4 regions of the Neobacillus sp. SAB-20_R2A genome follow, and region 4 is predicted to be linked to each of the others. Evidence: predicted binding sites of a transcription regulator. Region 4 holds the regulator's gene; each other region holds the start of a gene.
The links. Region 4 encodes Rex, which represses fermentation and respiration genes when NADH is low (regulators of the CRP and FNR family bind a similar motif). Its sites were predicted from a motif close to TTGTGAAATATTTCACAA; they were not measured.
Positions count from the first base shown of each region.

Region 1: a site for Rex is predicted at 1,528-1,545, ahead of V5M37_RS08395 (hemerythrin domain-containing protein). Genes of this name have one in related genera too.
Region 2: a site for Rex is predicted at 1,242-1,259, ahead of qoxA (cytochrome aa3 quinol oxidase subunit II). Genes of this name have one in related genera too.
Region 3: a site for Rex is predicted at 1,732-1,749, ahead of V5M37_RS18355 (formate/nitrite transporter family protein). Genes of this name have one in related genera too.

Region 1 is NZ_CP145895.1:1,684,397-1,687,542, reverse strand. It holds gene V5M37_RS08405 (M3 family oligoendopeptidase) at 1-223, opposite strand, end outside; gene V5M37_RS08400 (MarR family winged helix-turn-helix transcriptional regulator) at 319-759, opposite strand; gene V5M37_RS08395 (hemerythrin domain-containing protein) at 944-1,471, opposite strand; gene V5M37_RS08390 (hypothetical protein) at 1,695-2,042, shown strand; gene V5M37_RS08385 (ferredoxin family protein) at 2,168-2,452, opposite strand; gene V5M37_RS08380 (FAD-dependent oxidoreductase) at 2,452-3,146, opposite strand, start outside.
Region 2 is NZ_CP145895.1:1,949,624-1,952,769, forward strand. It holds gene V5M37_RS09705 (S8 family peptidase) at 1-960, shown strand, start outside; gene qoxA (cytochrome aa3 quinol oxidase subunit II) at 1,313-2,230, shown strand; gene qoxB (cytochrome aa3 quinol oxidase subunit I) at 2,295-3,146, shown strand, end outside.
Region 3 is NZ_CP145895.1:3,788,704-3,791,849, forward strand. It holds gene V5M37_RS18345 (spermidine synthase) at 1-133, opposite strand, end outside; gene V5M37_RS18350 (hypothetical protein) at 309-785, shown strand; gene V5M37_RS18355 (formate/nitrite transporter family protein) at 874-1,701, opposite strand; gene V5M37_RS18360 (cell division protein FtsZ) at 1,870-2,979, opposite strand; gene V5M37_RS18365 (AEC family transporter) at 3,069-3,146, opposite strand, start outside.
Region 4 is NZ_CP145895.1:252,090-255,235, forward strand. It holds gene V5M37_RS01395 (ABC-F family ATP-binding cassette domain-containing protein) at 1-918, opposite strand, end outside; gene moaC (cyclic pyranopterin monophosphate synthase MoaC) at 1,082-1,570, shown strand; gene V5M37_RS01405 (redox-sensing transcriptional repressor Rex) at 1,603-2,256, shown strand; gene V5M37_RS01410 (DUF4395 domain-containing protein) at 2,409-2,834, shown strand; gene V5M37_RS01415 (acyl-CoA dehydrogenase family protein) at 2,960-3,146, shown strand, end outside.

The DNA.
Region 1 (3,146 bases), 1.4 Mb from region 4:
CCTGCTCATTTTTATAAAATTCATCATTCGTATCAATGGTGTGGCGAATATTACAAAGATTGAACATCGTTCCCAAGTCATTTCTCAGTTGATTGATTTCATTCATGGCCCCGCTCTGCTTTTCCACTGAGTCAGCGTTTTTGAAACGCTCCAATGCTTCATTAAATTTTGCCCGAACCTCGTCTAAGTTAGGTCGTATGTATGTATACTGTTCAAAGCCCATGAAAAAACCCCCTTTTTCATTTTTTTTGGCTATATTCATTTCGACACTATTGATTAATATTCCTTTTTGCAAAAAAAATACGACTAAAAGCCGTATTAAAATTTTCCTGCAGGCAGACCTAATTTTTTTAACAGGTCAATTGCCTCCAGCTTTTCGGAATCAGATAAACTTGACATAAGCTTATCAATTTGTTGGGCATGTTCAGGAAAAATATCCTGAATCAAATTTTTCCCCTCATCTGTTATTTGTGCAAAAATGACACGTCTATCTGTCGGGCAGGCACTCCTTCTCAATAATCCCTTTTGTTCCAGCTTATCGACAACATACGTAATACTTCCACTCGCAAGCAGGATTTTTGCACCAATTTGTTGCAGCGGCTGGTCGCCTTTGTGGTAAAGTAGCTCTAATACGGCAAACTCAGTTGGGTTTAGACCGCTTGCTTGGATCACTTTATTAACGTGTTCATTAATGGCTTTATAGGCTCTAGAGAGAACAATAAATAGCTTTAGCGAAACGGCTGTTGAATCTTTTTCCATAACAACTCATCCTTTATCTTTATTGGGAAATTGCCTCAAAAGCAAAACACCCATAATATCTCGATTTCAAAATTATTATAAAAAAATTTCGAACCTCTGTCAATTAACGGCAAAGTCACACTTCTTATCCTGAATGTTTATATGATAGAAAAAGTAAAAAGGATGGAATCTATGCCCATCCTTTTTACTTAATTTCTTGAATTCTTTGATATAACTCTTCTTTTTCTTCATCAGAGAGCATTCGCTCGGCCATTGGAAAAAGGACGTTTTCTTCCTTGTTAAAATGCTCCGTTAAAATAAAGTAAGCATTTTGGATGTATCCAGCTAATTTTTTAAATTCATCAGGTGAAGATGGCATGCCTGTTTCCTGCTCAAGAAAGGATTTAATATGTGCTTTTGCTTGGTCATGCTCATACTCCATTACCGCTATTGGTCCAGAAGTTGTCCCAATATAAGTCCCCATCATTGGGAACAGCACACCTTCTTCTCTTTCCGAATGCGGGTCAAGCGCTGCCTGAAATTCTTTTACCTTCATAATTAACTCTTGGAAATTAACTTCTATATCAATATCTTTATCAATTTTTTGGGTTAGGCTGAACAATCCTTCCATTTGGCTTCTTAATGGGGGATGTTCTTCTTTCAATTGCCTTAATCCCTTACTTTTTAGCTCAGCACTCGGCATCCCGCCGAAACCGCTCATACAACTGCTCATTACATTCACCTCTTTCAATCTTCTGCTTTCAGTATAAAAGCGCCATTACAATTTTGTAGTGACAATCGTCACATCTATACCCAAATTACTACTTCCTCATAATATTATTGACAACTTTTTGAAAACGTTTTATTTTTTTGAAAAATTATAACATTTATCACTCAAAAAAATCTTTATAGTTTCATATAATAAAGTTAGATATTATGAAAGGGAGGTAAATATATTGAAAACCCCAAATTATCATGACTTTTATCAAACGGCATTTTTACCAATTGGTGCAAATGATCTTGTTTCGCTTAAGGATACAGATGCCTATATTCCAGAATCCAATTCTACACATTGGCTAATAGCCGTAGAAGGGGTTCAGCTCCCTCAGCCACGGATTTATTATCATTGGAAAGTCAGTATATATCCAGCCGCAAATGACGGCGACTTCAATTGGAAAAAGCCATATTATTGCTCAGAAAATATGGAACAAATGGATCATGCCATAACCCTTGCTTCCTCGCTTGCAGCCTCCTGCAAAAAAGATGAACTTTCCTCGGCAGCCCTTTTAGAGAAAATAAGCTGACCCTGTAAGTACTTACCTTCTAGCTTCACCTTCTTTTTATAATCCCTTGTGAAAAAATATACATATAGTGTAAATTACAATTAGCTAAAAAAGGTGCTGCCTGCAATAGCAAACAGCACCTTTTTTTATGCTAACCTGAAAACAATCCCGTGTCCGCCTTTTGGATATTCCCATTTAATATTTTGGTAAGGGCAGCCAATCCGGCAGCTTCCGCATTCGTGACAGCCTTCATAACCTACCTGCATCCGCGTTCCTTCCCACTTATATACCTCGGCTGGGCAAAATACTGTACAAATTTTATCAGGACATTGGGTCATGCATACGTCATGATCTAGAACGGTAAGATGGGACTTTGTGTCACACTTAAACCTGAGAAGATACTGTTTTTCCTCAATATTCTTCGTTGACATTATTTCACCGCCTTCCAAGCACGATAGAGATCTTGCAATACGCGAAGCGTTCCTCTTTGTGAGGTCATATTCTTAATAATTTGCTTTTGTTTATCACGTTTTGGCGTGCCATCAACCGTAAAGAATTTGCTAGCTGCCTGATTCATCATCGGAACATACTCTTTAAAATATTGCGGGTATTTTTCGAATGTATGGGCCGCATCTTTGTACTTCTCTAAATCTTTGATGATAAAGCTATTATAAAGGGCCTCGCGGTAGTTATTTAACATTGATTCGCTGAAATTGCCGTGGCGGTGCGCCTCAATGACAGTCTCAGCAGCCAATAAGCCAGAATGCATCGCCATGTTCGAACCTTCACGATGAATAGCGTTAACTAGCTGGGCAGCGTCCCCAACAACAATAACTCCGTTACCTGCCACTTTAGGAACTGAGCGGTAGCCGCCTTCCGGAATGAGGTGGGCAAGATATTCAGCAGACTCGCCGCCGGCAATGAACGGCTTGACCATCGGATGATTCTTTAAGTAATCCAGCAGCTCATAGGGCTTCATTTTTGCTTTTATCATACTCGATAGTGTTGTCCCCACACCGATATTCAAACTCTCTTTGTTGGTATATAGGAAAGCCGTACCCAGATTTCCTTTTGTGGAATCTCCAAAGATCTCAATTGTGCAGCCTTGGTTGTCCTCCAAATTGA
Region 2 (3,146 bases), 1.7 Mb from region 4:
CAGGTAACCAATAATGGGGAGTCATGGAATTTACCAGGAGGAACTGGAAAGCCAGTTTCAGGAGAAGAGATTGTGGTTGGTGTAATTGATACAGGTATTGATTATAACCATCCAGATTTAAAAGCGAACTATATTTATGGAAAATCATTTGTGCCGGGATATTCGAATGCGATGGATGAAAATGGACACGGCACGCACGTGGCTGGTTCGATTGCCGGGAAAGGAAGAGTTTTAGGTGTTGGACCAGACCTGAAAGTGGCAGCCTACCGTGTCTTTGGACCAACTGGCGGTGCTGAAACTTCCCATATTGCAGAGGCCCTAATGACAGCTGCAGATGACAATGTTGATGTTGTCAATATGTCCCTTGGCGGTTACGACTGGTTTCAAGACCCTGAGTATGTAACTAAAGATGTTGTAGCAGATGTTCGCTTATTTAATCGTGCTATTCAATATGCTATTCAAAAAGGAGTAACTGTAGTTGGTTCCGCAGGTAATAATGGGCTTGATTTAAGCAGTCCAGGCCAACTGTCGGGAGATGATAAAGGCGCAACACACCGAAGCCCGAGCAGTCAAACGATGATTCGGGTTTCAGCCGGCGGGGCTCAAAAAAATCTAGCATTCTATTCAAATTATGGAGTAGGAAAAATTGATGTGATGGCACCTGGCGGGGATTTGGGACCAAATTATGATCCTGCCACTGGAGCAGGAAGAGAAAATTTTTATCTGTGCCTAAGTACAATTCCTGGCGGTGGATATGGATATAAAGCCGGCACTTCCATGGCAGCGCCAAAAACAGCAGCTTTAGCAGGAGTGATCATTGCCAAGTACGGAAAAGACAAACTCACACCAGCACAGGTTAAACATATCATCCAATCTTCGGCAGAAGATGTGTTCAAACCAGGTTATGATGAAAAGGCTGGATTTGGATTAATAAATGCGGTTAACGCACTAAATCAATAAAAAACAAAGCAAAGAAGCGATCAGTGGCGATCGCTTCTTTGCTTTGTTTTTTTCACTACAGTGAATCTGAATTTTTTAAATAAAAACATAAATGTGAAGGAATTTTAAGGGTGCTTTTCCATAATTCTCAACTATCCGTTGCCCAATATTAAATCTATATTAAAAAAGCAAATGTATAGACCCTATTTTTACAAAGTGTCGAATTCTTTTTGAACATTTAGTGACAAATCTTCTGAATGGGTGTCTTTTAATAATGTTTGGTATTAAGATAGTTACTGATGATGTGATGTAAATCACAAACTAAAAATTTTTTTAACATGATATTTTTTAAATAAAAGAAAGGGGTACTAGCATGAAAGTAAAATCGGCTTTGTTACTGCTTGTTCTCACTATTGTCACAGTGCTTACAGGATGTGAACCACTTATGGTTCTTGATCCTAAAGGGCCGCAAGCCGAAAGGCAAGCCCATGATATTTTGTTATCTATTGGGATCATGTCGTTCATAGTAATTGTAGTTTTCGCTATTTTGATTTATGTGCTAATTAAGTATCGTGCCTCAAAGGCAAGCCCAGATTATGAACCGCCTCACATTGAAGGAAATAAATGGGTTGAGCTAATTTGCGTCGGTATTCCTGTCATCATTGTCACTTACTTTTCAATCGTTTCTGTTCAAAGTAACAATATTGTCGAAGCAAAACCAATAAAATATCAGGATAAAGATCCTTTAGTCATTTATGCATCTTCATCTGACTGGAAATGGCATTTTAGTTATCCTGAACAAAATATTGAAACGGTCAACTATTTGTATATTCCAACAGACCGGCCGATCGAATTTAAGCTTTATTCTTACGGACCAATCACCAGCTTCTGGATTCCACAACTTGGCGGTCAAAAATACGCTATGTCCGATATGGTGACGACACTGCACTTAGCTGCAGATGAACCGGGTGAAATGATGGGCCGTAACGCGAACTTCAGCGGTAAAGGTACTGCTGAAAATACGTTTAATGTAACAGCAATGTCTGAAAAAGATTTCGATAAATGGGTAAAAGACGTTAAGAAAACGGCAAAACCTTTATCAGAGAAAAAATTTGATGAGTTATTAAAACCAGGACACCTTGGACAAATGACTTTTACAGGGACTCATTTAAAATTTAGTCCAGCACCAGAACACGATCATAGTCCTTCCGCAAAACCAGAGGAAGGTCAAACTGACCACTCAAAAATGGAAATGGAAATGGATATGTCAGATCACCAAAATCATGAGTAATTGTTAAAAGGTTAATGAAACGAATTATTGAAAAAATTAATCTCTCGAAAGGAGTTAATAAAGGATGGAGTTCTTTGAACGTTTTGCCATACCAAATCCAAGTCTTGCAATCTATGCATCTATGGTAGCGATTGGCCTAACAGTGGTTGCCATTATTGCAGGCCTAACCTATTTCAAAAAATGGGGATATTTATGGCGCGAATGGTTAACAACAGTTGACCATAAACGGATTGGGATTATGTATTTACTCTCTGCCTTAATTATGTTATTCCGCGGCGGCGTGGACGCGATTATGCTGCGTGCCCAGCTGGCTGTACCTGATAATAAACTGCTTGATCCTCAGCATTACAATGAAGTTTTCTCAACACACGGGGTTATTATGGTCATGTTCATGGCGATGCCATTTATCTTTGCCTTCATGAACTACCTTGTGCCGTTACAAATTGGCGCACGTGACGTGGCCTTCCCTAGATTAAATGCAATAAGCTTCTGGCTATTCTTCTTTGGTGCGATGCTGTTTAATATCTCTTTTGTTATTGGCGGATCTCCTGATGCAGGATGGACTTCTTATTTCCCGCTCGCAGGGAATGATTTCAGCCAACATGTCGGAACGAACTATTATATGATTGCGATTCAAATATCCGGTATTGGATCACTAATGACCGGTATTAACATGATTACAACAATCATGAAAATGAGAGCACCTGGCATGACCTTAATGAAAATGCCGATGTTTACATGGTCTGTTTTAGTAACAAACCTTATTATCGTAACGGTTTTCCCTGTCATTACAGTTGCGCTTGCGATGGGAACCATGGACAGATTGTTCGGAACTCACTTCTTTGCAACGACAAATGGCGGTATGGATATGCTCTGGGCCAACCTATTCTGGGTTTGGGGACATCCTGAAGTTTAT
Region 3 (3,146 bases), 2.4 Mb from region 4:
CACACTTTCCTTCGTATTCAGTTCGCTCTGTAACATAAATCTTTTGATAACTGCTAAATGTCTTATAAACTATTTTTGAACCATAAAAGGGAAGAAGTAATTCCAAATCATCATTTCCATTTAAATAATTCATCTATCCGCCTCCATAAGCATGTTTCTATAGAATATTCATTTGTACTTATCGCGGAATGAATAGATAGCATAGAGACTAATAAAATAGAAAACTTCTTCGATAATGGTTATTTACACACTTCATTTTTTTAAAATAACATATGATAAAGTAAATTTTTGGATAAAGGGGTAATATTATGGATGATAATGTAGCGGAAAATAATAATAATTCTGCTGGGATGAATGTGGATTTGGAGAAACTCAAGAATTTAACGGGCACTTTAGGAAACCAGCTTGATATGAATTCTCTTATGCAGATGGCAACCACGCTTCTTCTAAAAAAAGATTCGCCTTTAAATTCTATTGCTGGACTTGGCAATCTTAAACTCCCTGCATCTTTAGCACCTGTTAAACAGGAAAATGCAGAGACAACTGCTATATCTCAAAGCCAGGAGAATAACGCTGATGTGGTTACAGAATTACAAAAAGCAAATGAAATACTATTCTCTCTAAATAAAAATTTGGAGAATATGGCCAACGTGGTTTTAGAACTTAAACAACAAAACGAATTACTGTCTTCTATGGCTCAAAAATTGAACAATATCTCTATCAAAACTTCAAGATTATACAAACAAATAAAACGAAAAAATCAAAATAAAAAAATAGAGCCCTAATGCGGTGAAGCGGCGAACCTCCTCGCCGCTTTTTTTCGTAAATAGCTCGTTTCAACTGCCGGGATCAGCCCCCCGGTGCTTCACCGTGTTAATATCTGCTTCCACTTTTCATTATTGGCTGCACAATCGCTTTCCCCTTTAGGTGATCTTCCTTTTGCTTGTAAGAATGATAGTATGCCATGGCGATAAATACGACACCGCCAACGGCATTCCCTAAAAATACAGGAACAAAGTTATGTAGATATTCGATCCAAGAAAATTGCCCGGCAAAGATGGCTGCAGGAATGACAAACATATTGGCTACCACGTGTTGAAAACCGATGGCAACAAAGGTCATGGTTGGAAACCAAATGCCAAGGATTTTACCTGCCATATCCTCCGCTCCATAAGAAAGCCATACAGCAGCAGCTACAAGCCAGTTGCAGCCGATGCCGGAAAGAAAGGCTTGCAGGAAAGACGCCTCCAGCTTATGCTGAGCGATTTGAATAGTTTGGTTCATGTACGGTCCCGTTTCCGTCAAACCTGTAAGATGTCCAAAGAAGTAAGCAACAAACACAGCTCCAACAAAATTACTAAGTGTCACAAGTGTCCAATTCAATGCAACCTGCCTAGTCGTAACCTTTTTCGCAAACCTCGCCAAAGGCACCGCCATCATATTCCCAGTTAAAAGCTCGCCTCCTGCTAGTAAGGTAAGAATAAGGCCTATCGGGAAAACCGATGCGCCTATTAAACTGCTAAGTCCCTGCAGTTCGACAGGCAAAGGTGCTGTCACTCGGATGAAGAGCAAATAGCCTAAGGCGATAAACGCTCCTGCTTCAAAGCCTAATATCATAGTTTGCAAAGGTGCATACTTCGTTTTCTTTCCCCCATTTTCAACGGTAATTTCCATGATTTTTTCCGGTTTACTGAACGCCATAGCATATTAACTCCTTGTTTACAGTAAAGTATGTGAAAGATTTAACATACTTTATTTTACACCTACTCTTTTAGTTACATTGTGAACGTTTTTTAAATATATCGGGTTCTATTCGGCACTTTCTCATAAAAAAGACACCCCCTTTCAAAGGGGATGCCAAAATTAGGCTTACTTCTGATACTTTGACAATTTAGAGGTTACTCCCGAAGACTTTCGTTCAGGTGGTTTTGCTTTCAGATTGGAAGCCCAGGAAACGGAGGATTCATATCTCTCAGCATGTTCCTTCTTGACGAGATATTGCAGGCGCTCTTTGTTTTTCTCCAGTGATTCCTCCAAGGATTGCATGCGGCGCCTCGGGAAAGACAACCCTGCCAAAATTGTCGTAATCGTCGGATCCCCTTCTGTTATATAGGTTCCCTCAAATAGCTCTAAAGGCTCCCCAATCCCCTCAAAAATAGAAGGCACATTAATGAGTTTCGTGACTGTCTCCGGTCCTTCATATATAAGTCCTGCACGAATGACCCCGACTGTATCAACAGGGCAAAAGATGGAGGTTGCCCAAGAGCGTTGAATGCTTTCGGCCACTTCTGCCGTCGTCTCCGCATTAGTAACGGGTGCCGACGAAATCAACGTTACTCCTCTTGTATTGAGGATATTCATCAAATCCGTTTCATCAAAATTGCCGTAAAATGAACTCTTTTGTGTTACTTCCAGGACATGGCTGATGGCCTCCATAACCTGATGGTTGGACTGAAGATAAACTTGTTGCTTGCTTGATTGCGGATTTACTTTCCGCATTTGATCGTTATCCACTAGAAATACGGAAGAAATGCCTTCAATTTTGGAAATCTGCTCAATGCATTCAGCCGCATTGATTCGATTCCCTGCCAGCACATTCCGTTCAGGAACAACCGCAATTGCCCCGATGTTCATACCCGGCAGCTGGTCTAATAAAATATCAATTAACAGCGGACTCATTCCCGACCCAGTTCCACCGTCCGTCGAGAAAGCAACTAATAACAGTTTGACGTTTTTAAAGGATTTTTTAACAAAGTCAATCAGTTCCCGATAATGTTCGTGAACCGCCCGTAATCCGACTGAACGGTCCTGCCCTGCGCCATTATACCCGGGGACAAAATATTTCTTTTCAACCTTTGTATTGACTGCCCCATCACGTTGATTAGTGTTAATAAGGGCAGTTTGAAAGCCCATCGTCGTTGCTATTTCAGCGATATTTCCACCTGCTTGACCTACCCCCAAGATGCCGATTGATTTCACCTTATCGCCTCCTTATCTACTATGAAAATATTCATTTTTTGCAAATTTAGACTTATCCATTGAAAAATTGGCCTGTCTAATCAGTCCATTTAAGCCGCAAAAATGAGTTTCGATAGGTAAACGACAATGGCAACGGTAAAACTGCTGATAATGGTCGTTAACAGTAC
Region 4 (3,146 bases):
GCGGTCCATGACTTCCATCTTTTCAAGCTTCTTCCGACGGCTTTGCGCTCTCTTAGTAGTAGTGGCCCGTGCGATGTTGCGCTGGATGAAATCCTTTAACGCGGCAATTTCCTCCTGCTGCTTTTCATAAAGCTTCATGTCGCGTTCATAATTGGCAGCTTTCTGCTCAAGATAAGTGCTATAATTACCGGTGAATCGCTGAATCAGGCGGCGTGATAGTTCATACACCTCTGTAACCACTTTATCCAAAAAATAGCGGTCATGCGAAACAATTAAAATTGCGCCATCATAGCCCTGCAGATATTGCTCCAGCCAGGAAAGGGTTTCGATATCCAAATGGTTGGTTGGCTCGTCCAAAATTAAAATATCAGGTCTTGTCAGCAATAGTTTGCCTAGCGCAAGACGCGTTTTTTGTCCGCCGCTTAGACTTGAAATCATTAACGTAGTATCGGAAAAATTTAACCCATGCAATACAGAGCGGATATCGGCTTCATACTGATAGCCGCCTTGCTCTTTAAACTTTATTTGCAATTCATCATATTCCTTTAATACCCGCTCGTATTTTCCTGGGTCCCCGAAAACAGCAGGATCGGCCATTTGCTTCTCCAGCTTCCGGAGCGATTTTTCCATCGCCTGCAGGTTCTCAAAAACCGTCAGCATTTCCTCCCAAATGGACAAATTGGACTCCAAACCCGTATTTTGCGCCAAATAACCAACGGTAACATCCTTTGGTTTGATGATTTCCCCGCCGTCATGGCCCATTTCGCCGGCGATGATTTTCAATAACGTTGATTTCCCCGCTCCATTGCGTCCAACAAGGGCAACACGGTCACGGGTTTGTAATTCCAGTTTTATATTCGATAAAATAAGTTCAGCACCATAATATTTTTGTAGTTGGTTAACCTGTAATAAAATCATTTTTTTCACCTCTATTACCTTACGACTAGTTTACCGTATTACCCGAATGTCGGCAATGAAGTGAAGTTTTTAATGGTATTATAAAAAAATATACTGATAGTTCAAAGTTTCACACACATGGACATAAAAATATTGTATTATTTTTTGTAGGAGGATTTTTTTTATGGCTGAATTTACTCATTTTAATGAAGAAGGCCGGGCCAAGATGGTCGATGTCAGCGATAAGCCGGAAACGGCACGTACGGCAATTGCCCAGTCTAGCATAACAGTAAGCACTGAAATTTATGAAAAAATCACAAACCACGAAATGAAAAAGGGCGATGTCTTAGCAGTTGCCCAGATTGCTGCAGTGATGGCAGCGAAAAAGACATGGGATATCATTCCAATGTGCCACCCGATTCCATTAACAGGTATCAATATTAGTTTTTCGTGGGAGCAGGCCGGGCAGGAACAGTATACACTGCATATAACTGCATCAGTTAAAACCAAAGGCAGTACGGGGGTTGAGATGGAAGCGCTAACAGCCGCCTCTGTTTGTGCCCTGACCGTCTATGATATGTGTAAGGCAGTTGATAAAGGGATGGTGATTGGACCAACCTTTCTGGTGGAAAAAACCGGCGGCAAAAACGGTGATTTTAGAAGAGAAATCTAATATATCCATTAAAATTGAAGGGTGGGAGAAATATGTCCAATGAAACGATGAAAATACCACAGGCAACAGCAAAGCGTCTGCCCTTATATTATCGATTTTTACAAAACCTTCATTCTTCTGGCAAGCAGAGGGTGTCATCTGCAGAATTGAGTGAAGCAGTAAAGGTGGACTCGGCCACTATTCGCAGGGATTTCTCTTATTTCGGGGCCCTTGGGAAAAAGGGGTACGGCTATAACGTAACCTATTTGTTATCGTTTTTCCGAAAAACTCTTGATCAAGATGAATTAACAAAGGTAGCGTTAATCGGGGTGGGTAACCTCGGCACAGCCTTTTTACACTACAATTTTTTAAAAAATAATAATACAAAAATCGCTTGCGCCTTCGATGTGGACCCCGGAAAAATTGGCGGTTCGATAGGCGATGTTCCCGTTTATTCGATGGACGATATAGAACAGTATTTGATCGATGAAAATATTTCGGTGGCGATTTTGACGGTGCCTGCTCCGGTTGCTCAGCAAATCACAGATAAACTTGTGAAAACGAACGTAAAAGGGGTTTTAAATTTTACTCCAGCAAGACTGAATGTACCTTCATCGATTCGCGTGCATCATATTGACCTGGCGGTGGAGCTGCAATCACTTGTTTACTTTTTAAAGCATTATCCAAACGACGAAGTAGAAGAATAAATAATCAATGGGCTTCTCGCCAAAATGGTGAGAGGCCCATTTTTCGTTTTGAAACATTTTTCCTAAACAGATCACTATACAAAGGGAGTTGAAGCGGGTAAAATGATTACACAAGTAATTATTGTAATCCAATAGGAAAGGTTGGGATTAAAATGACAGAAACAGTTCGTTCAATCCCACGTCCGCTCGTGAAAATAAACCAGTGGACAATTGTTTTAAGTGTTGTGTTAACATGGTTATCCGGACAGGAATGGTTTTTGTTAGTGCCATTTGTTGCCGGTATGTCTGGTCTTTTATTCGGATTTAATCCGATTATGCAAATAGCAAAACTATTTTTAAGAAAGGACCCAAAGGCTTATATCCCTGAGGATTGGGAGCAGCAGCAATTTAATCAAAAAATTGCCGTATCGTGTTTGGGAATTGGATTTGTAGGATTCCTGCTGGGATGGAATGGTGTTGGCTATGTGGTCACGATTCTTGTCGCGGTGGCTGCCTTTGTGGCCATTCTAGGTTTTTGCATCGGATGCTTTATTCATTTTCAGTGGAACCAATACCGTTATAGAAGGGCGCACCAATAATGAAGAGGTCTGAATTATTCAGCCTCTTTTTTGTTTTTCTGCTTATATTTGACGCTTCCATATCCTTACATTTAAAATTAAATTGAAAATTATGAATTATCATTCATGAGGAGAGTGGCGTTTTTATGAAGCTTGTTTCCCAAGAGACAGAAGCAGGAGGAAAAAATTCTTACAGCTTTGATGAATTTCTCGAAAAACGTGACAACCTTGATTGGTACCGTGATGAACCTTTTTTACAAAAAGCGGTCAAGAAATTTACGGGTTCTCAGCACAGCCAAATCCACGAAAAACTATTATCCTTTTCACGAATAG